3 regions of the Sphingobium aromaticiconvertens genome follow, and region 1 is predicted to be linked to each of the others. Evidence: riboswitches for the same ligand, from Rfam matches in the RefSeq annotation. Region 1 holds a riboswitch; each other region holds the start of a gene.

Evidence for each region. Region 1 has a riboswitch for cobalamin ahead of WFR25_RS11555 (TonB-dependent receptor). Riboswitches for the same ligand answer to the same signal wherever they lie in the genome.
Region 2: another riboswitch for cobalamin. It lies ahead of WFR25_RS23700 (TonB-dependent receptor plug domain-containing protein); the one in region 1 lies ahead of WFR25_RS11555 (TonB-dependent receptor).
Region 3: another riboswitch for cobalamin. It lies ahead of cobW (cobalamin biosynthesis protein CobW); the one in region 1 lies ahead of WFR25_RS11555 (TonB-dependent receptor).

Annotation. Positions count from the first base shown of each region.
Region 1 covers NZ_JBANRJ010000001.1:2,400,424-2,408,060, reverse strand. The annotation lists gene WFR25_RS11570 (CbtA family protein) at 1-27, opposite strand, end outside; gene WFR25_RS11565 (CbtB domain-containing protein) at 43-270, opposite strand; gene WFR25_RS11560 (histidine phosphatase family protein) at 497-1,048, shown strand; cobalamin riboswitch at 1,115-1,374, shown strand; gene WFR25_RS11555 (TonB-dependent receptor) at 1,552-3,678, shown strand; gene WFR25_RS11550 (hypothetical protein) at 3,665-4,495, shown strand; gene WFR25_RS11545 (hypothetical protein) at 4,396-5,202, shown strand; gene WFR25_RS11540 (autotransporter outer membrane beta-barrel domain-containing protein) at 5,210-7,637, opposite strand, start outside.
Region 2 covers NZ_JBANRJ010000001.1:4,877,975-4,885,611, reverse strand. The annotation lists gene WFR25_RS23720 (PepSY-associated TM helix domain-containing protein) at 1-202, shown strand, start outside; gene WFR25_RS23715 (DUF2271 domain-containing protein) at 218-742, shown strand; gene WFR25_RS23710 (DUF4198 domain-containing protein) at 755-1,645, shown strand; gene WFR25_RS23705 (FAD:protein FMN transferase) at 1,753-2,625, shown strand; gene WFR25_RS23700 (TonB-dependent receptor plug domain-containing protein) at 2,658-4,604, opposite strand; cobalamin riboswitch at 4,780-5,031, opposite strand; gene WFR25_RS23695 (TonB-dependent receptor) at 5,211-7,637, opposite strand, start outside.
Region 3 covers NZ_JBANRJ010000001.1:666,509-674,145, forward strand. The annotation lists gene cobN (cobaltochelatase subunit CobN) at 1-2,840, opposite strand, end outside; gene cobW (cobalamin biosynthesis protein CobW) at 2,840-3,886, opposite strand; cobalamin riboswitch at 4,026-4,269, opposite strand; gene WFR25_RS03410 (TonB-dependent siderophore receptor) at 4,397-6,028, shown strand; gene WFR25_RS03415 (NAD(P)H-dependent flavin oxidoreductase) at 6,063-7,055, opposite strand; gene WFR25_RS03420 (TetR/AcrR family transcriptional regulator) at 7,133-7,637, opposite strand, start outside.

The DNA of each region.
Region 1 (7,637 bases):
GCCGCGTATCAATAGATTACGTACCATGGCTCAGACCCCGCCTTAGTGGCAGGGAAAGCCCAGCAAGTGCCGCCCATCATGTACGAATTCATGGATATACATGCCCTTGAACAGCGACAGGGCGCCTTGTTCAGTGCTGACGAAATAGAGGAAGATCATCGCCAGCAGCAGGCCGAACACTGCCCAGGGCGCAATGTCGCGTAGGGGAATGGCGGGCGCATCGCCCACCGGGATGAAGATATCGTCTGCGAACAATGCGGCGGATGCCATGATCATGCTCCTTTCGGGATATACGCGTCCCGCGGGGTTTCCGTGCGTCCGAGGAAGGTCTGGCTCTCGTTGCCATCCCCCTCGACAGACGGGCATGGTGAACGATAACAGTGGCGCGACCGCGCCGGAATTACACCGGCTTCTTCCTCGATCTAACGTGAATGCCCTAGGCCGGAACGATGGCCCCCGTCAATCACCCCCCTCTCAAACACAGTGGAGACCCTAACTGTCGATTCACCTGATCCTGCTATGCCACGCCGCCACTCGCGCCATGCGCGAGGGTGCCTTTCCGGGGCATGACGATCCGATCGACGGCGGCGGCCTCACCAAGACGCAAGCCCTGCGGATGGAACGACGCGACTGCCTGACCAGCCCATCACTGGCCGCTCGTCAGACCGCCGACGCATTGGGCATTATGGCGAAGACCGACATTGCGCTGCGAGATATGGATCATGGCGACTGGGCAGGCCGTGCGCTCGGCGATCTCCATGCCGATAGCCCCGATTTTTTCGCCAACTGGATGGCCGACCCGGCCAGCGGCGCACCGGGTGGTGAGTCGCTGGCAACGGTGCGGGACCGGATGGCGGACTGGCTCGCCGATCAATGCGCCGGGGGCGAAGACAGGCTGGCGATCACCCATCCCATGGTGATCCGCGCGACCATCGCAGCCGCGCTGGACATTCCGCCGGAAGCCACGCTGCGCATCGACATCGCACCGCTGTCCCAGGTACATCTGTCGTGGAACCGCGTATGGCGGTTGCAGGCGATCACATCATGACGCTTGCGATTTCAAAACCCTGCTCATATGCATGCCGCGTTCGTGCATCGACCATCGGTCGCCTGCATGAACATTGATCGCGTCGGTTCCCCGCAAGGGGATTAAAACGGGAATGCGGTGTGGGTGAGCAACCTTTCGGGGGCGACCATCCAAATCCGCAGCTGTCCCTGCAACTGTAAGTGGCGAGCGCGATATACATGAGCGGACGGGCAAGTTCCCGAGCCGCCAGCCACTGGGCCGGACGATAAATCCTGCGAGGCCTGGGAAGGCCGTATATCAAGCGATGACCCATGAGCCAGGAGACCTGCCGGCGTCTGGTCGCTCTTGCCTTGGTCCAGGGGATGGCCGCGGCACGGTGAACTCCGTCTGAGCGACGAACGAGCGGCTGGGGCCGCATCGGTTCTGTGTGTCGGTCCCCCCTGGCGTCCGGTCGATGCATGGCGCCGACCGTTCGTGAACGGCACGCCCCCGCCCAACGTCGTTTGACGCCGACGGGGGATAACATGAACAATTTCACGCTGGCTGCGTTTGCGGCCCTTACTCTAGTTGCGCCCACATTTGCTCACGCCCAGCAACCCGCCGCCGCGCCGGATGCGGAGAGCGAGACGATCATCGTCACGGGCGTCGTCGATCAACTGCGCCTGAACATCAAATCCGACAGCGCCAGCCGCCTTGGCCTGACACCACTGGAGACGCCCGCCAGTGTCGAGACGCTGGACGGCGATGCGATCCGCCTGCGCGGCGACCTCACCATTCAGGATGCGGCGGCGCGGGCCACAGGCATCGTCAACACGTCCGGCGTCTTTGGCTATGGCCTGTCGGCGCGCGGTTTCACCGGCCAGAACTCGGTGATGACCCTCTATGACGGGATGCGGATGTATAACAACACGCTGACCTTCCCGGCCGACCCGTGGATGGCGCAAAACGTGGAAATCCTGCGCGGCCCGGCATCGGTCCTTTATGGCGAGGGGGCGATCGGCGGCGCGGGGAACGTGACCCGCAGGCAACCGGGCGACACGCTGGAGATTGGCGGCCGCGCAAGCGCTGCGTCCTTCGACACCTATAGCATCGCGGCTGGAGCGGGCGGACCGATCAGCGATGTCGTCGGCTTCCGCGCCGACGCCAGCTATCGCCGTTCGGACGGCTGGATGGATCGGGGAGACAACAGCGCGCTAGCGCTGTCAGGCGCGATCCGGTTGAAACCCGCATCCGACCTCAGCATCACCCTGTCGCATGATTTCAGCACGCAAAAGCCGCGCACATGGTTCGGCGTGCCACTGATCGACGGCAAGCTGGATCGGTCGATCCGACGCAACAACTATAATGTCACCGACGCAAAGCTGCGTTTCCGCGACAATTGGAGTCAGGCCAAGATCGAGTGGGGTCCCTCCGACGCCATCACCATCCGCAGCACCTTCTACCATCTGTGGGCGAACAAATATTGGAACAATGCGGAGAATGTCACCTATGTTCCGGCGACCGCGACCACGCCCGCGCAAATCCGCCAGTCCAGCTTTCTGGAACTCTATCATATCCAGAAACAGACCGGGAACCGCACCACCGCGAACGTGAACCACAGTCTGGGCAGCCTTGAAAACCAGTTGGTCATCGGCTTCGACGTCAACCGCATCCGCTACAAGAATGTCAGCAATAGCGGGAACAATGCCACCCGCCTGATCGACCTCATCAACCCGGTCTCCGGCCTGTTCATCGACCAGCCCACCGCGACGACCAAGCCGCGCTACACCAACAAGATCCGGCAGTATTCGATCTTTGCCGAGGACCGGCTGAAGTTCAGCGAGCAATTCTCGCTGGTTGGTGGCCTGCGCTACGATCGGCCGGAAATCACAAAGACCGACTATGTGAACGCCGCCAATAATTTCACCGGCACGCCCGATGCGGTCACATGGCGCGTGGGCGCGGTCTATAATCCGATCCCCACCCTGTCGCTCTACGGCCAATATGCGACCGCCGCCGATCCGGTCGGCGCGCTCGTTTCGACCAGCCTCACGCAGAGCAGTTTCGATCTGTCCACGGGCCGCCAATATGAGGTCGGGATCAAGCATATCTTCTGGGGTACGCGCGGGCAGTGGACGCTGGCCGCCTATGACATCATCAAGAAAAAGCTGCTGACCTCCGACCCGTTGATCCCGACCATCCAGGTCCAGGTTGGCCAGCAATCATCAAAGGGCATCGAAGCGTCCTTGTCGCTGGAACCGATCGAGCGGCTCACCCTCTCCCTCAACGGTGCGGTGCTGCGCGCCCGCTATGAAGATTTCGCCGAATCCGTTGGCGGCGTCCTGTTCCAACGCGCGGGCAACCGACCCACCAATGTGGCGACAAAGACCGCCAATGCCTTCATAAGCTGGGAATTTGCCGATGGCTGGATCGCCGATGGCGGGGTCAGCTATGTCGGTAAGCGCTATCAGGATGCCGCGAACACCCGCGTCATCCCGTCCTATACGCTGACCGACATCGGTATACGTTGGCAGTTTATCGAGGGCGCGAGCGCCAGCCTGCGCCTGCGGAACGTCTTCGATGAAACCTATGTGCGGGCGACCTATGGCGCATCGCAATGGGTGCTGGGCGATCCGCGCGCGGTGGAGGCGAGCATCCATGTCGCCTTTTGACGCGGCGCTGGTCGCCAACGGGGGCGCGCCATACGCGCTTCCCCGCCCCGCTTCTTCGAAGGCCGCATGGCGCGCGACGAAGCGATGGCTCTATTTTTTCCATCGCTGGACCGGTATCATTCTGTGCCTCTTCTTCGCTATCTGGTTCGTGTCGGGGGTGGTGATGATGTACGTCCCATTTCCCTCGTTCCGCGCACCCGAACGGATCGCCAGCGCTCCGCCGATCGACTGGGCGCGGGTCAAGGTGGGACCGGACGTGGCACTCGCCAGCCTGAAACAAGCCACATTCCCGTCCGAAATGCGGATCGGCATGACGGGTGGCGATCCCATCTATAGCTTCGTGACCAAGGACGGGCGGCGCGCCGTATCGGCACAGATAGGCGCGGAAATTCGGTCGGTCGATGCTGTGCGAGCAGGCGCGATCGCCGCCGTCCTTGTCCATGCTCCAGTGGAATCGATCTCGCATGTCGATCATGACCAATGGGTCGTCACGGGGGCCTATAAAAAGATGGCGCCCTTTTGGCGGGTCCGTCTGGCCGATGCGGCGGGAACCGACATCTATGTCGCGCAGAAAACCGGCGAGGTCGTTCAGAACACGACCGCGCATGAGCGGTTCTGGAACTGGCTGGGCGCGGTGCCGCACTGGATCTATTCACGGCGCTGCGGGTCCATCAGAACCCATGGCGGCATGCGGTCTTGTGGACGTCCGGCATCGGGATGCTGGGAGCGATCGCTGGCATCTGGATCGGACTGCTGCGCGTCAGGCTGTCCAAGCGGCACAAGTCGGGATCGGTCAGCCCCTATCGCGGCTGGATGAAATGGCATCATATCATCGGGTTGATCGGTGGACTTTTCCTGCTCACATGGGTGTTCAGCGGCTGGCTGTCGATGAGTCCCTGGGGCGGGTTCCGCGATGGCGGCGGTGCGGACATTGCCGAGCGTTATGCAGGCGACCCTTCGGGCTTCGTGCCGACCGATCTGCCGCAACTGGCGCGAGTGGCACAGGACGCGCGCGAGGTGAACTTCATCTATCTAGGCAGTACTCCGGTGATGATCGCGCGGGGTGGGCCGCAGGACAAAATACTGCTGGACGGCGCGACGGCGCAACCTGCGCCGATTGCACAAACCCGGATCGAGGCCATCGCGCGGGCCGCTGTCCCGAACGGTCGGCTGGTCGCGGCCCAGCGCCTCGATCGCTATGACCGCTATTGGTACGGCACCGGCGATCCGCGCAGCGACGCGCGGCCGCTCCCCGTGCTACGACTGGTGTTCGACGATCCGGTCCAGACATGGCTGCACGTCGATCCCGCGACTGGCGCGCTGCTGGAGCAGATGGGATCGGGCAGCCGCACCTATCGCTGGCTGTTCGCCGCGTTGCACAGTTTCGACCTGCCTTGGCTACTCACATGGCGGCCCCTGCGCGACGGGCTGATGTGGCTTTTATCGGCAGCGGGACTTGCCATTTCGGTGACAGGCATAGTCATCGGCTGGAAGCGATTAAGGCCAGCTAAACGCCACCGATAAGCCTCCCCTACCAGCGGATCGTCAGCCCCCCACGCGCAGTGGTTTCCCAATAATGGCTGGCGATCCGCCCTTCGGCCTCCGTGAACAGCCGCACATTCTCGCCGACACGCAGATTGAGGCCAAGCCCGCCTTCGGCCACCGTTTTCGGGCTGTTGGCCTCAAGCCGGTCGAAACCGACGATCACGCCCCGGTCAGCCTTGAAATCATGCGCCACGCCCAGCGTCACTGTCGGCGTCAGAACCGCCCCGCCCAAGGGCTTGTCCGTCGATAGCCGGACTGCGGCCCGACCGCGATATCGTCCATTGTCGTTCGTCTGCGCCTGAAGGCCATCCGCGCCGATGAAGCCATCGACATGACTGGAGAGATAGGTGAAGCGCAGCTTTGGTTCGATCCGCCAGCCCCCCGTCTGCGCGATATAGCCCACCTCAAGCGACGCGCCGATCCCGTGCCCGTCATAATCGGCAATGCGCGCTTCAGGTACATCCAGTTTGAAATCGAAGCGGCTCATCTGCGCGACGAAATCGGCATACCAGCCGCCCGATTGATCGGCCTGTTCGAACCAGGTCGCATAGAAGCCGAACGCCGTGGATTTGACATCGAGATCGGCGCGCGCGCTGCGAAGCCGGGGGGTCCAGTCGCCCCGGCCAATACCAAGGGTTATGCCCGCCATCAGCATATCGGTGTCTGCGGTCGGCTTGGCCAGACCGATGCCGACCTGTGCAATCCCGCTGCGCTGATGATAGCCGACGGAATAACCCCTGCCATCCAGATCGCTGATGCTGCCTTCAACCCGCGCCCATCCCTGGAAACCATCGCTGGCCGTCAGCGACTGGCCCTGACGTTCGCGGATATGGGGAAGGAACATGTCGGTAATGCCAAGCACCGCCTCCGGCGCGATGACCGCGCCCGCTGCGGAAGGCGTGAGCGCCGCGAAGCTGTTACCGTCCTCACTGTCGAACCGTGGCTGGAGACGGACTTCGCCGCCGTCTTGCGCAAGTTCATAACGCCACGGGCCGATAGGCGCATAGTTGAAGGGCGCATTGAACGTGATTGTGGCATTGGAGCCATCGGTCGCGGTGATGATCGTTGCGCCCGATCCCTCTTGTGGCGGCGTAGTGACCGGCCCGCCGACATTGACAATATGGGCATCGATCGCGCCATTCAGCGCGCCCTCGATCACCAGATGATCCGCGCTGCCGCCGGTTGCGGTGATGTCGGTGTCGATGATCAGCGTACCGGTGCCGGTCACGTCGCCGATGATCGTCAGGCTGTCGCCCGCACCGCCGCCACTCAGGTCGATCGTACCACCATTGGCAAACCCGCCCCCGGCATTGATGACGGCGGACCCGCCGCTGCCCATGATATCGCCATTGTTGGTTATCACGCCATTCACGGTGACGACAGCATCGCTGTCGGTCAGGTCGATCAGCCCGTCATTGACGAGGTCGCCCGCCACGTCGAGGCTGTTGCCTTCGCCGGAAATATCGATCGCACCGCCATTGATGAGGTCGCTGCCCAGGTTTATCGCGGTATTGTTCCCCGCAACGATCAGTGTCCCACCATTGGTGACATCACCAACGACATCGACCGTCCCGCCTCCGCCGAGGGTGACGGTTCCGCTATTGTCGAGAGTAGCACCGATGTCGATGTCGATCGGCGCATCCGTGGTGATGGCTCCGCTATTATCGACATCGCCGCCTACATCGAGACTGCCTCCGCTGGCATCGATCGCGCCACTATTGTCGAGATCGCCTCCGATTGCGATATCGACCGGCGCTCCGGAAATGATCTCGCCGCTATTATCCACATCACCAACGACATCGACCATCCCGCCTTCGCCGAGGGTGACCGTTCCGCTATTGTCGAGAGTAGCACCGATGTCGATGTCGATCGGCGCATCCGTGGTGATGGCTCCGCTATTATCGACATCGCCGCCTACATCGAGACTGCCTCCGCTGGCATCGATCGCGCCACTATTGTCGAGATTGCCCCCGATTGCGATATCGACAGGTACTTCGCTCACGATGATGCCGTCATTGTGGAGATTACCGCCAATATCGACCGTGCCGCCCGCATCGGGGCCACCTGTTACACTTGATGTGTCGTCGATCGATACGTTGCCATCGCCAAAGTCCATACCGCCCGGCGTGATGTTGATGGCCGTGTTCTGCGTAAGCGCAACTTGTTCCCAATTGGCGATCGTCGGCAAATCTGCCGACACGCCCTGGAAGGTCAATATATCTACCCAGCCATCGGCCGCGCTCGAATCGTCGCCACCATCGAGCAGCGTGAGTTGTGAAAGGTTCGCGCCGCCCGTGACGAGCGCAGTATCGCTGCCAATGCCACCGTTGAAGTTGGTGAGCGTACCGCTCGTCCAGTTGAACGCGTCGTCGCCATCGCCCGCGTTGACCGCGCCTACTACGCCCGTACCCGAC
Region 2 (7,637 bases), 2.5 Mb from region 1:
TCTGAACGACCTGCACAAAGGCCGCAACGCCGGGGCGGTGTGGAAGTGGTTCATCGACATCTTCTCGATCGCCTGCTTCCTGTTCGCGCTGACCGGACTGCTGCTGCTGCAACTTCATGCGGCCAAGCGCCCCAGCACATGGCCGCTGGTCGTGATTGGCCTTGCCTTGCCCGCTGTTCTTGCCATCGTCTTCATTCATTGAGGGGGGAATAACCCGATGCAGATTGCCCATAAATTAGCGCTGACCGGTACCGCTGCGCTGGCCGCCGCCGCTGCGCCCGCCAGCGCCCAGACGATGACGCTCAGCGTCACCATCCCGCGTTTGTCCGTGGCCGAATATCATCGGCCCTATGTCGCCATCTGGCTGGAAAAGGAGGGCGCCGTCCCCCGCACCCTGTCGGTCTGGTATGATTATGACATGAAGAATGGCGAGGGTACTAAATGGCTACGCGATGTGCGCCAATGGTGGCGCGTGTCCGGGCGGACAATGAAGTTCCCCGCCGACGGCATCACCGGCGCGACCCGCGCGCCGGGTGAACAGAAACAAGTCTTCACGGTTGGCAAGGGGCCGCTCGGCGCCGTTGGTCCGGGCAATTATACGCTGGTGATCGAGGCTGCGCGGGAAGTGGGCGGGCGCGAATTGCTGCGCCTGCCGTTCACCTGGCCTGCGAAGCCCGGCGCGGTTGTGAAGGCCGCGGGTGCGAGTGAATTGGGGGCAGTCAGCCTCAGCTTCGGCAAATAAGGGGGAAATACCATGAAAACCCGTCTTCTGATCGCGAGCGCGCTTGCCGCTCTTCTCCTCCCCGGCGCGGCGCAGGCCCATCGCCAGTGGATGATGCCGTCCTCCACCGTCCTGTCGGGCACCGATAGCTGGGTGACGGTCGATGCCGCCGTCTCCAACGACCTGTTCTATTTCGAACATAACCCGATGCGGACCGACGGGATCAAGGCAACCGCGCCTGACGGGACGGAGGTCAAGATCGAGAATCCGGCGACGGGCAAATATCGTTCGACCTTCGACGTGCATCTGACCCAGCAGGGCACCTATCGTATCGCGTCGGTGTCGTCGGGCATCATGGGCAGCTATACGCTGAACGGCAAGCAGGTGCGGCTGCCGCGCGGTACGACCAAGGAAACGCTGGTTGCTGCTATCCCTGCGGGCGCGACCGATGTCCGCACATCGGAAGCCGCCAGCCGCAACGAGATTTTCGTGACGCTGGGCGCGCCCACTACCACGATCTTCAAGCCGACCGGCGTGGGCATCGAACTGGTGCCCGTCACCCATCCCAACGACCTGATCGCGGGGGAGGCGGCCAGCTTCCAGTTCCTGCTCGATGGGAAGCCCGCCGCTGACCTGGCGGTCACGGTGATCCCCGGCGGCATCCGCTATCGCGATGCGCTGAAGCAGATGGACCTCAAGACCGACAAGGCCGGCAAGTTGACCGTGACCTGGCCGGAACCGGGCATGTACTGGCTGAACGCATCGGTTGGTGGCGGTCGTGAAGGTGGTCCGGGCAGCCCCGGTGGCCCCGGTGGTCAGGGTGCTGCTGCGGGCGCTTCGCCAGCCCCGCGTCCTGCCGCGCCGGCCGGCCCGCCCGCGCGCCGCGCATCCTATGTCACGACGCTGGAAGTGCTCGCGCCCTGACCGTCGCATCGACCGGCTTGCGGGTCGCTATTCCGGCCGACCTGTCGCCCGACCAGTTTGCCGGGCGGATGCGCCATGGTCCCGTCGTTCGCCTTGCCGGGCTGACGATGGGCACCAGTTGGTCGGCGCAGCTTGTTGATCCGCCCTCTGACTGCCTTGAGGCGATCGAGGCTGTTCTGGCCCGCGTCATCGCCCAGATGAGCAACTGGGAAGTGGCATCGGACATCAGCCGTTTCAACCGGACGCTGGCGGGGGAATGGGTTGCGCTGCCCGAGGATCTGATGACGGTAATGCGCGCCGGGCTGGACATGGCCCGGATCAGCGACGGCGCCTTCGATCCCGCGATCGGCCATGCCGTGGAGGCGTGGGGTTTTGGCCCCTCACAGCGTATCGGTACTGCCCCCGTCGCGCCGGTCGCGCCGCCGTGGCGGACCATTGAACTGGCAGACGGAGAGGCGCGCCGCCTGCGGGATGTCGCGCTCGACCTGTCGGGTATTGCCAAGGGGTTTGCCGTCGACGCCATAGCTGACGCGCTGACGGCCATGGGTATCGTCAGTTTTCTGGTGGAGATTGGCGGCGAACTGCGCGGGGCGGGAGTGAAGCCCGACATGCAACCCTGGTGGGTGGATCTTGAATCGCCGCCCGGTCTGGCTCTGCCGGTCCTGCGCGTGGCGCTCTGCGGCCTGTCGGTCGCGACCTCGGGTGATTATCGCCGCTTCCGTCCTTCCGCCGATGGCCGCCTGTCGCACAGTATCGACCCAGCCAGCGGCGCGCCGATCGCCAATGACGTGGCCTCCGTGTCGGTCCTGCACCCGCAGGCGATGCTGGCCGACGCCTGGGCGACTGCCATCACTGTTCTTGGTCCCGACCGGGGCATGGCGCTCGCTACTCGCGAAGGGCTGGCTGCGTTGCTGATCCGGCGCGAAGGGGCGAGGGGGCGTGAATATATGACCCCCGCGCTCGCCGCGATGCTGGACTAGGGGGGAGAGCGCCCAGGCCCTCCCCGTCATCTTTAGAAGCGCACGCGCACACCGCCATAGGCTGCGCGACCCTGCGTGGCGAAGCTGAACACTTCCTCATACTGCTCGTCGGTCAGATTCTCGACCCGACCGAAGATCGCAATATTGTCCCGCAGCTTATATTCGGCGTTCAGGTTGACGAGCACATAGTCACGCAGGCTGACCCGAACCGGGATAAAGCTCGGATCAGTAAAGGCCACATCCTCCTGCCGCCCATTATAACGCAGCGTCAGCGTGCCCGAGAAGCGCTGGTCGGTGCTAAAGACGGTCGTGTTGAAGCTGCCGATATGCTTGGGCCGCCGGACTTCGACGATGCCATCCTCTCGGGCTTTCAGATAGGTATAGGCGGCGTCCAACCGGATCTGCGGGATCGGCCGTGCGCTGACGAAAACCTCCAGACCATGCTGTTTGGAGTCGGTGGTGCGATTGCCCGGCGTCGCGATGAAATCGGGTGCGGGGTAGGTTGTGTAAATCTCGTCCTTCAGCTTGCTGTCGAACCAGGTCGCGCCGATCGTCGCCTTGTCGCCACCGATGCTCTGTTCGATGCCGGCTTCCCAGCCTTGCGACTTTTCAGGCTTCAGGTTCGGGTTGCCGATATACTGGCCGTCGGTAAAGCCAAACAGTTCGAAATAGCCGGGATTCTTGACGCCCGTGCCATAGGCGCCACGGATGCGCGTGCCGGTGGCGAAGCGATAGCTGCCCTGCGCGCGCCATGTGGTGGTGTCGTCGAAGCGATTATTTTCATCCCGGCGTATCGAGGCGCCCAGCGAAAGCGCCTCGTCGACCAGCAGCTCATATTGCCCGACCAGACCGACATTGTCGGTGTGGCGCTTGCCCTGAAAGGCGAAGGGGGAGGGGGTGATGTTCTGGAACTGCTCGCGCTCGACATCGACGGCGGCGGTCAGGCGGTGGACGACCGTATCGGTGCCGAACTTCAGGCTGCTGGTGAACGATCCCTTATAGCGCTGCCCCTTGTCGCCATAATCGAGGCCGGACGCGATAAAGCCTTTGCGCGTTGTGTCAGCGATCTGGCCGGACAGCGCATTGGTCCAGCGACCATCAAGCGCCGTGAACTCGGCGCGCAACAGGCCGTAAAAACCTTCATTCTTCTGATAGGCGCCGGGGGTGTCGACGATGGTGCCGAACAGCGGGCTGGCCGGATCGCTCTCATTGTTGTTGGTGTCCACGTCGGTATAGCTGTAGCGGGCAACCCCGATCAGCTTGAAATTGTCAGAGGGGGACCAGATCAGCTTGGCGCTGAAGCCCGCATTGTCCGACCCGACGTCACGCGTGCCAAGGCGGGCGGTCGGCGTGCCGCGCGTGTGATAATAAGTCCCGGACACCGCGTAATCGAGGGTGCCTGCAACGCCCGCGGTGCGCGCGCTGCCGCTATAGGTGCCAAAGGAGCCCCCTTCCGCGCGGGCGCTGAACCCCGGCGCTTCGGCGCCTGTCAGGGTGATGTAATGAATGACGCCGCCAATGGCATCCGACCCATAGAGCGACGATTGCTGACCGCGCAGCACTTCTATCCGGGCCGCAGGGTCCGCGAGCAGCGTGCCGAAATCATATTCGCCCTGATAAGGGTCGGCCGCCTCGATCCCGTCGATCAGAACCAGCACATGGTTGCCCTCCGACCCGCGGATGCGCACCTGCGTCGGGCTGCCGATCGCGCCGCTACGGCTGATCGCCAGGCCGGGCACGTCGCGCAATATGTCGGACACGATGCGCGTCTGGCGATTGTCGAGCGTCTGTGCCTCAAGCACCGTCACCGATGCGCCGAGCTGACTCACTGGCACGCCCTCGCCCGATCGGGAGGCGGTGATGACGATTGGTTCGCCCGCATAGCCCATCGGGAGTTGGTTGGGATCAGCCTGGGCAAAGGCGGGTGTCGCCACTGCTATGGCCAAAAGCGACACGAAACTGGTCTTGAACATGGTCATTCCCCCGCGCCTGAGCATGAGGCGGCGGGGCGTGCCGATCAGGGTTGATCGGTCGATGCGCGAAGACGGGTGGGCGCTTGTCGCCCGACACCACGCACTGATGCGGCCCCGGCCGCACAGGTTCGTCGCTCAGACGGAGAAAGACCGTGCCATGACCATCCCCTGGACCAAGGCAAGAGCGACCGGTGCGCTGGCAGGTCTCCTGGCTCATGGGTCATCGCCTGATGCACGGCCTTCCCAGGCTCTGGATGCTGCTGCATCGTCCGGCCCAGTGGCTGGCGAAATGACCTTTCCGGTCTTTCACCCCTATGCATCACGCTCGCCATTTACAGTTGCAGGGACAGCCTCGGATCAGGACAGCACAGGCCATCCGCACCGCGTTCCCATTTTAAACCCCTTGCGGAGTACCGGCGCGATCATGCCCGCTCGATCGGAAAAACCGGCGAGCAGGCAAACGGGCCGTTAATTGAGATTGGCTAACTGCGCAAGGACCGCGATGCCCGGCAGCATGGCGACGAGACATCCACGCACTCGGGCTGGCGGGCTGGCGGGCTGGCGGGCTTGCAGGGGACCAGGCCTCAATGACGCACGGCCTGGCCGATCCTTCTAACCTCCAAAGGCATAGCGTAGGCGCAGGCCGTACATACGCGGCTGACCGTACAGATAGGACACGAAGCCGCCGGAGGCGTGCATGTCATTCACTGCGACGGCGTAGCGCTTGTTGGTGACATTGGTCGCAAATAGCGACAGGTCGATCGGGCTGCCGGCGACCTCACGCCAGTTCAGATTGAAATTGAGCAACTCGTAAGAGGGTAGCGTGCCGTAGGTCGTGCTGAAAATGACCTGCTTGTCGATATAGCTGTAGGTTGCCGAGACTGACACGTCCCCGACGCTTTCAGGAAGTGGCAGCGTGTACGTGCCGGTGAGTGAAAGTTTATGCTTGGGGGTGTAGGGGGCGGGTTGTCCGGGGTTGATCGGAATGAACCCGTCATAGGGACTATCGGCGGGGAAGGTGGGGGTTACGGTCGTTTTCAGCTTCGCATCGATATAGGCATAGCTTGCATCGATGCGAAAGCCGGCGACCGGACCAAGGCTTGTTTCGACCTCGACCCCTTTCAACCGCGATTGCCCGATATTGACGATGGCGTTGTTCGGCGGCGCCGAGCCGCGCGCTGGCGAGGATGTGAGGCCAAGGGCTATCTGCTGGTTCGACAGATCGTTGTAGAAGCCCGCAAGGTTCAGATTGCCGGGAACAGCGCCGTGCCAACTCGCTTTCACGCCGATCTCATAGGCCTCCACCTTTTCTGGATCATAGGTGGTGAAACCACCCGCCGCGAGCGGATTGACGCTGCCCTGCCGATAGCCGCGCGCATATTTGGCGTAGATGAGGAAGTCATCCATGGGCGTATAGTCCAGCCCCAGCAGCCATGTGGGCGCGTCGCTCCTTTGGACGGGTCTGTCGAGGCACTGGTTGAGGCTGGTGATCGGAGGATTGCCTGCCGGGCGCAACGTGGGATTGGCGCAGCGGCCGACGGGCGCCGATCCGGCCGGGAACAGGAACTGGGCGTTCAGCGCGCGTGCCCGCGAAACGTCCCAGGTGTAGCGGAACCCGCCGGTCAGTTTCAGATGGTCTGTCAGGCTGTAGGAGGCCTGACCATAGAGCGCGTAATTGTGGAAAGAGGCGCGGAAGCGCTGGATCGTAAGCGAGCCTGTCGTGCCGGGGAAGTTCGCGCATTGAAAGGCGAACCTGTCTGTGCAGATCAGCCGTGTCGCGGCATAGATGCTGTTGTCGCCCAGCGGATTGCTAAGCTCCAGATAACCGCCCGCCTGCCAGTTCAGCTTGCCGCCAAAACCGCGTCCCTGAAACTGCAATTCCTCGGTGACGTTCTCCTGATCGGCGAGCGAGCCGCCCGGCGGCGCGAAGGATGTGTTGAACGAGCCATGCGCGCCGGTCAGAGCGCCGCCCGCGACCACGGCGCCTGTTCGCGGGTTGGTCTGCGACGGGGGGACGATCGCATCGACGCCAAAGAAGTCCGACCGGATACGGTTATAGAATTGCGAGTAGCTGGCGATGTTCTTGACCGTAAGCTGGTCGGTCGCCTGCCAGGTCGTCGTGTTGATGATCTGCCATTGGCGCACCAGGCTGAGCGGGTCGGCGACGGCGGATTGGACCGCGAATTTGCTCTGGCCCCGTTGTCGATCGATCTGATCGCAAATCGGTTGGCCTTGCGGAAAAATGGCGTTGTTGCAGGCCGATACCTGGGGCAATTGCCCGTTGGTGCTGGAATGGAGATAGGAAAGGATGGTGTAGTTTTCGAGATTGGGCGTCAGGTCGATGACCAGGCTGGCGCGCAGCGCCCAGTAATCGAGATCGGCGAAATCATCCGGCCCGATGCCCGAAATATTCTTCATATAACCGTCGCGGACCTGCCGGTCGAAGCCGATCCGCAGGCGAGCAGTGTCGCCCAGGGGTGTGTTGATAACCCCTTGCAACCGCCGCAGGTCATAATTGCCGACCGATCCTTCCACATAACCCTCAAAATCCTCGCCGGGACGCCGGGGGACCAGCAGGACTGCGCCGCCGGTGGTGTTGCGACCGAACAGAGTGCCCTGCGGACCTTTCAACACCTGGACGTTCTGAAGGTCGAAGAAGGAACCAGGACCAGCGCCATCGCCACTGCCGATGGACGCAGTACCGCCGCGTGGCGCCACGACATCGGCGAAATAGATGCCCACCGATGCCGTAGTGCGCGATTCCTGCGAAAAGCCGCGGATGGCGAAACTCGCATTGTCGGTGCCAAAACGGCTATTGGCGCTGAGCGAGGGCGTATAGGTCGCCAGATCGTTACCGCTGTTGATGTTCCGGTTGTCGAGTTGCCCTTGATTGAACACGGTGATGGAGATCGGCACATCCTGTAGCCGTTCCTCGACCCGCCGCGCGGTCACGATGATGTCCGTCGGGTCGCCGCCGGTCTGTGCAGCGGATGATGCACCAGTTCCCAGCGCGATCATGGATGCGGATGCCCACAGTGT
Region 3 (7,637 bases), 1.7 Mb from region 1:
CGGAAGGTCACGTCTACCCTTGGGCGGCCGATCTCCGCGACCTTCATCACCTCGAACCCGATCACCCGGCCTGACGTCCAGTCCCAGCGGGGCCGCACGCCCATCAGGGCGAGAGCTTGTGCGATGTCGTCGCCGCCGGTCCGCATATTGGCGGTGCCCCAGGCACTGAGCGCCATGGCGCGCGGATAGTCGCCCTCCCGCTGGAGATAATCGTCGACCAGCAGTTGCGCCGATCGCTTGCCCAATTCCCACGCCGTGGCGGTCGGCACCGACCGCGTGTCGACCGAATAGAAATTGCGCCCCGTCGGCAGGACGTCGGGGCGACCCCGCGTCGGCGCGCCGGAGGGACCGGGCAGGATGAACTGCCCGTCGAGGGCCGCGAGCAACGCGGTACGTTCCGCTTGGCCACAGGCGTCCACTCGAAGCGCGAGGTCGCCGAGCAGCGACTGCATGACGGCGGCGGAGGCAGGGCCGGGGGGCGTCTGGCCATCGACCAGCGCGATCGCCAACAGTTCCAGCCGCTCGACCGTGTCGCCAGTGCTGCGCCACGGATCGGTGGAGAGGATCGATAAGGGAGGGGGTGTAGGACCGGTCCACGCATCGGCCATCCGGCAATCGAGCGGGTCGAAGCCCAGCGACAGATCGTCCGCCATGGCGCGCAGCAGCGACGCCTGCCCCGCATGGTCATAGCCGCGCGGCGTCCGGGCGAGCGCGATCAGCAGGTCAGTCCGCAACCTCTGTTCGGGCGAGCGGGTGAAGATATGCAGCCCATCACGGATCTGCATTTCCTTTAGCTCGCACAGATAATTATCGAGCGCCGCCAGAGCATCATCGCCATCGCCTGCCGCGCCTGCGTCCATGTCCAGCCCTTGGCTACGAGCAAGGTTGAGGATTTCACCCTTCAGATGATTGATCCGGCGCGGGTCCATCCCGGCGGCCAGATAGTATTCGTCTACCAGCGCCTCCAGCGCCTTCAACGGGCCATAGCTTTCCGCGCGGGTGAGCGGCGGGGTGAGGTGATCGATGATGACGGCGCCGATCCGGCGCTTGGCCTGTGTCCCTTCGCCCGGATCATTGACGATGAAGGGATAGAGTTGGGGTATCGGTCCCGCGCAGATTTCGGGCAAGCAGCTGTCGGACAAAGCGAGCGCCTTGCCGGGCAGCCATTCCAGATTGCCATGCTTGCCGACATGAACGACCGCATGAGCGCCGAAATGCCGGTTCAGCCAGATGTGGAACGCCAGATAGCCATGGGGCGGGACCAGCGCAGGATCATGATAGGTCGCCTTGGCGTCGATATTGTAACCCCGCGCAGGCTGCACCGCGACCGCGACATGGCCGAAGCGGTGGACGGGGAGCTGAAAGGCGCCGTCCTGCACGAAAGGGTCGGCTTCGGGGGAACCCCAGCGCTCGGACACAGCCGCTCGCACGGACGCGGGCATGGTTTCGAACGCCGCCCTGTAGTCGGTCAGCGACAGGGCAACCTCTCCGGGGCGGTCGACCGAAGCGGGGGCGTTGGTGACGCCCGCCAGCATGATCGCCATCAGCGCTGCGCCGTCGGTGGGGGCGTCGCCGACCGTATAGCCAGCCTCTCTCAATGCTTGCAGGATCGCCACGGTGCTGGCCGGGGTGTCGAGACCAACGCCATTGCCCAGACGCCCGTCGCGATTGGGATAGTTGGCGAGCACCAGCGCGACATGGCGATCGGCAGCGGACGTTCGGCGCAGCCTCGCCCAGCCAAGGGCAAGGTCAGCGACGAAGGCAACCCGGTCGGGTGCGACCCGTGGCACGACGATGCCACATTCGGTACGGCCGTCGAAATGCTCGGAGGCCTTGAAGGCGACGGCGCGGGTGAAGAGGCGACCGTCCACTTCAGGCAAAGCGACATTCATGGCGAGGTCGCGCGGCCCCAGACCACGCGGACTTTCCCGCCACGCGTCTTCCTCCGCGCTTGCAAAGACGGTCTGGAGGATTGGGCAGTTGGCGTCCTCCAATATGCTCGCGCCGCGCGTCTCGCCGGGGGAGGAGGCGGCGAAGGCTGTTGCGTTCAGGATGACGTCCGGGGCGGTATTGGCGATCACGCCGCGCAGCCAGTCGATCGCAAAGGGTTCGCGCAATGCCCGCACATGCACCGCGATCACGTTCAGCCCGCGCGCGCCCAGCGCCTCGACCAGCGCGTCGACGGCATCCAATGTCCCCGCGATCATCAGCGCGCGATAGAAGCACAGCATCGCCACCGGACGACCGGCGATCCAGCGCTTGCGAACATCCGCCAGCGTCGGCCGTTCGATACCTGACAGATACAGGCCCGCATCGGCCACCGGGACGGGATCGTCCGGCAGGCCGATGTCCTCGCCGATCAGCCGGGCGGCATGTCGCAGGAAGCTGGTGGCGTTCGCTATACCGCCCTGACGCAGATAATCACGCAGTCGCTCGCGCACATTTTGAGGCAGCGTGGAGGCCGCGTCGAGCGTTGGGTCGGGTTCGCGCCCGTCGGCGATGGCTGCGAAGGCGATGCCCTTTTCCCGCGCGACACGGGCGATCTCATCCACGCCATAGGGCCAGTAGCTCTTGCCGCCCAGCAGCACGACGCACACGAAACGGGCGTTGGCGATTACCTTTTGGACATAGAGGTCGACCGAATAGGGGTGTTTGAGCTGGAGCAGGTTGGCGAGCCGGATGGTCGGCGCGTCTTTGTCCAGCGTTGCTACCGCCTTGGCGAAGCAGGCAAGTTCGCTGTCCGCCACGGTGAGAAAGACGATATCCCCCGGCGACTGGGCGAGGTCGATCGCCTCGTCACCATTGGAGATCGTTCCCGGCGTGGCGGCCAGCAAATGCATCAGGCGGGGACGGTGCCCAATGCCGCGCCAAGCGCGGCGTCGATCGCGGGCTGGTCCAGACCCTTCTGGCCGATCACCACCAACTGCGATGCGCGCGCTTCGCCGGGTGCCCAGGCGCGGTCGAAATAATGCTGGATACGGGGACCAACAGCCTGAATGACAAGGCGTGCGGGGCGGCCTTCGACGGCGACGAAGCCCTTGATACGCAATATGTCATGCTGTTCGATCAGCTTCGTCATCGCCGCCAGCAAGGCGTCGACCTCCCCGAGTTCGCCGCCCTGAACCACGAAGCTGTCAAAGTCGTCATGGTCGTGATCCGGGTCGGCATCATGATGGGATGGGCGGGTGTCCAGATCGTCTTCCGCCCCCGCGAACAGGCCGAGCAATATCTTGGCGTCAACCGCGCCCTGCACAGCGCGCACGATCTTTACGCCGCTGCGGGTGTCGCCGGCTATGTCGCCTTCTATCCGGGTCAGGCTATCGGCATCGACCAGATCGGACTTGTTGAGGATGACGAGGTCGGCGCAGGCCAGTTGGTCTTCGTACAGTTCCTCCAGCGGGCTGTCATGGTCGAGCGCGGGATCGGCGGCGCGGGCGAGCGCCAGTGCGGCTTCGTCCGTGGCAAAGCGACCATTGGCCACCGCGTCGGCGTCGATCAGGGCGATCACGCCGTCCACCGTCGCGCGGGTGCGGATGTCGGGCCATTGGAAGGCCTTCACCAGCGGCTTGGGCAGAGCCAGCCCCGACGTCTCGATGATGATATGGTCGGGCGGGCTGGGCCGGTCGAGCAATGTCAGCATCGTCGGCAGGAAATCGTCGGCGACCGTGCAGCAGATGCAGCCATTGGCCAGCTCGACGATATTATCCTCCGGGCAGGCTTCGTCATTGCAGCCGCGCAACAACGCGCCATCGACGCCGACATCGCCAAACTCGTTGACGATCAATGCCAGCCTGCGACCATTGGCATTTTGCAACAGATGCCGGATCAGCGTGGTCTTGCCCGCGCCCAGAAATCCCGTGATGACCGTTGTGGGAACCTTGCTCATACGCCTTTTCCTTCGTCGACTACGGGCAAGCGAACGACGTCGGGCGTGCGAGCGCGCACCCGACGCGGCGCCGTGCCGCATGGGTTTCGTCGCTCAGACGGAGAAAGACCGTGCCGTGACCATCCCCTGGATCAAGGCAAGAGCGACCGGTGCGCTGGCAGGTCTCCTGGCTTGCGGGTCAAAGCGCGATCCATGGCCTTCCCAGGCCTCGCAGGATTTAGCGTCCGGCCCAGTGGCTGTCGGCCACCGCATGGGTGATCGACGATATGCATCTTGCTCACCGCTCACAGTTGCAGGGACAGCCGCGGATTTGGGCGGCTCTCACCACCCGCACCGCATTCCCGTTTCAAGCCCTTGCGGGCACCGGCGCGATCATGTCCGCCCGAGGCCTTGCGGCGCCCAGCGGACGCGGTTTGGTAGAGTGAGAGAGCGGGCAGGTCAATGCAACAAGCAGGGCCGCGATAAGCGCCGGGCCAGCGAGCGTTCAGCGAACGCTATCATGTCAGCCCGATGCTGACCTTTGCGCCCGACCCGGCGACCAGCTTCACTTTAGTCGCCGCCTATCAGCATGCCCCCAGCGGCGGCGGCTATTCGGGCGTGCCCTATCGCGGATCGGTAGTGGAAAGCTCCATCGGCCGGTTGCCACGCACCATCAACACCGGCGATCCGGGCTATGAACGCTATAATCACAAGGCGAAGTCGATTGCGGGCTTTTTCCGCCACGATTTCGATGAGCATCTGACCGTCCGGTCGAACATCCGCTACCAGAATAGCAAGCTGTCATACCGCCAACTCTATATCGCGGGTTTCGCGACGACGGGGATCGGCGCGAACCGTAACAGCGATTATTCCACGATCATTCGGGGCGGTGGCGGCGCGGACGAGGATTTCGACACGCTGACGCTGGACAATAGCTTGAATGCCAAGTTCGCCACGGGCTTCATCCAGCATAACCTGCTGGTAGGGGTCGATTATCAGCGGATCACCGGTGAGAATGTTCAGCAGTTCAATACCGGCCAGACCACCAACCCCCTGACCAGCATTCCCAACCTCAACCTGCTGAACCCCGTCTATCGCGGGGTGTTGCCCAGTTTCGACCTGACGCAACTGTCGAGCGCTTACACCAACACCTATGGCAAGCGCGACCAGACGGGCGTGTATATCCAGGATCAGATCAGCATCGGGCGGCTGCAACTGATCGCCAGTGGCCGTCGGGACTGGTATGACCAGACGACGCTGAACCTCAATCCCGCGACTGCCGCTGCGCGTGCCGCGCCAGTGACGCGCCTGTCGCAAAAGGCGTTCACCATGCGTCTGGGCGCGCTCTATGCGTTCGAATCCGGGGTTTCGCCCTATTTCAGCTATGCTGAATCCTTCGAGCCGCAATCGGGTCTGGTCTATGTGTCCAGCACCGAAAACAGGCCTGCCACGCCCGTGACCGGTCGGCAATATGAAGGCGGCCTCAAATATCAGCCCGCAGGCACCAATGCCATTTTCACTGTGTCGGCCTATGATTTGCGACGTCAGAATACTTTGGTGGGCCATCCACAGGCTGGGACGGTTGGTATCCCTTCGACCGCGCAGATCCAGATTGGCGAGGTGCGGGTACGCGGCGTAGAGCTGGAAGGGCGTGGGGAGATTGTGCCCGGCTTCGATGTCGTCGCGGCGGCCAGCTATACCGACTCGATCATCACGCAGGGTACTCAGGCCGTCGCGCCGACCGCCACCAACAGCGGTACACCCACGACAACGGATACGCGTTCGCTGGGCACGCCCAAATGGGCCGCCTCCAGCTTCCTGTCCTATGATTTCGGCAAGAGCGGCAAGGCTGCGGGGCAGCTATCGGGCCTCAGCTTCGGCGCGGGGGTGCGTTATGTCAGCGGGTCGGATGGCACGACCAGCTATGACGTCATCAACAATGTGACGACGTTCCGGCGGTTTCACACCGATGGTTTTGTGCTGGTCGACGCGCTGCTTGGCTATGATCTGGGCAAGCTGTCGCCGGGGCTGGACGGGTGGAATGTGGCGATCAATGCCGCCAACCTGTTCGACAAGACCTATGTTTCGGCCTGTCCGTTCACGAATAGCTGCTATTATGGTGCGGGGCGCACAGTGGTCGGGTCGATCCGCTTCAACTGGTAACGGGGGCGGAGAGGTTGGCCTCCTCCGATCCTTTTCAGGCCATTTGCGGCTGAACGATAAAGCCTGCAAGCCGGTCGCGGATGATCGCTTCGGCCTCCTCCACGATCCGGCTGATGAGCGCGTCGCAGGTCGGTATGTCGCGTATCAGGCCCTGAACCTGTCCGGCCCAGATCAGCCCGGCGTCAAGATCGCCGGTTTCCAGCGCGGTGCGGCCCTTCGCGCCTGATACCAGCGGGCGGACATGGTCGAACACGGCGTCGGGGCGGCTGCCCAGTGCGACCACTTCGTCCGACACGGAGGTCTTTGCGACGCGGCCGGTGTTGCGGAAAGCGCGGAAGATGAGGTTGGTCGAGCGTTCGTCGTTGTCGACCAGCAGCTGCTTCACCTTGTCATGGATCGGCGCTTCGAGCGTCGCGCAGAAGCGGGTGCCCATGTTGATCCCCTCGGCCCCCAGCGCCAGCGCGGCTGCAAGGCCGCGACCATCGCCAAAGCCGCCGCTGGCGATCATCGGGATTTTTACCTGATCGGCGGCGGCGGGAATCAGGATCAGGCCGGGAATATCGTCCTCGCCCGGATGGCCCGCACATTCAAAGCCGTCGATCGAAATGGCGTCGACGCCCATCCGTTCGGCCGACAAGGCGTGGCGGACGGCGGTGCATTTGTGGATGACCTTGACGCCATGCGCCTTGAAATCGTCGACATGTTCCTGCGGCTTGTAGCCTGCCGTTTCCACCACGGTGATGCCGCTGTCGATGATCGCGCGACGATAGTCGGCATAGGGCGGGGGCGTGACGGAGGGCAATATGGTCAGGTTCACGCCGAAGGGCTTGTCGGTCAACGTCCGGCAGCGCGCAATTTCTCGCCGCAGGTCGTCGGGGGTCGGCTGGGTCAGGGCGGTGATGATGCCAAGGCCGCCCGCGTTGGACACGGCGGCGGCGAGTTCGGCGCGGCCGACCCACATCATGCCACCCTGTATGATCGGATGCTCGATCCCGACCAGTTCCGTAAAGCGTGTGCGGATCGCCATCGTCCCGTTCCCTTGATACCGTTATCTACTCACGAGTAGGTGGGCCGGGACAGGATGGATTGTCAATATGGGCGGGATCAGGCGGAGCGGGGCGCCATGCCCAAAAGGAGGAGATCGACCATCTGTTCGGCCAGACTCTCAGGCGAGAGTTCGCCATCCGCACGATGCCAGCGTGCGGGCCAATTCAGCGCGCCTGCAAGGGTAAAGGCCGCGATCTTGACGTCCAGCAGTGCGATCGAGCCGTCCTTCATCCCCTCTGTCAGCAGGCCGCGCATCGCCCGGTCGATTTCTCGCTTGAGGGCGCGGAAGCGGGTGGCGCTGGCTGTCGTTAGTGCCTCTTCCGCCGTGCGAATCACGCAGCGGCCGAAATCGTCCATGGTGATCCCCGAATAGCGGACCAGAAAGCTGCGCAGGCGGTCGAGGCCGTTGCCCGGTTGCGCGCGGGCCTCCGCCGCCGCTTCGCTCATTTGCGCGACGCCGCGGGTCACGCATTCAAGCAATACCTGATCCTTGTTACCCAGATAATGGTAGATGGTAGGCTTGCTGATCCCCAGACTGGCGGCGACATCGTCCAGAGAAGTG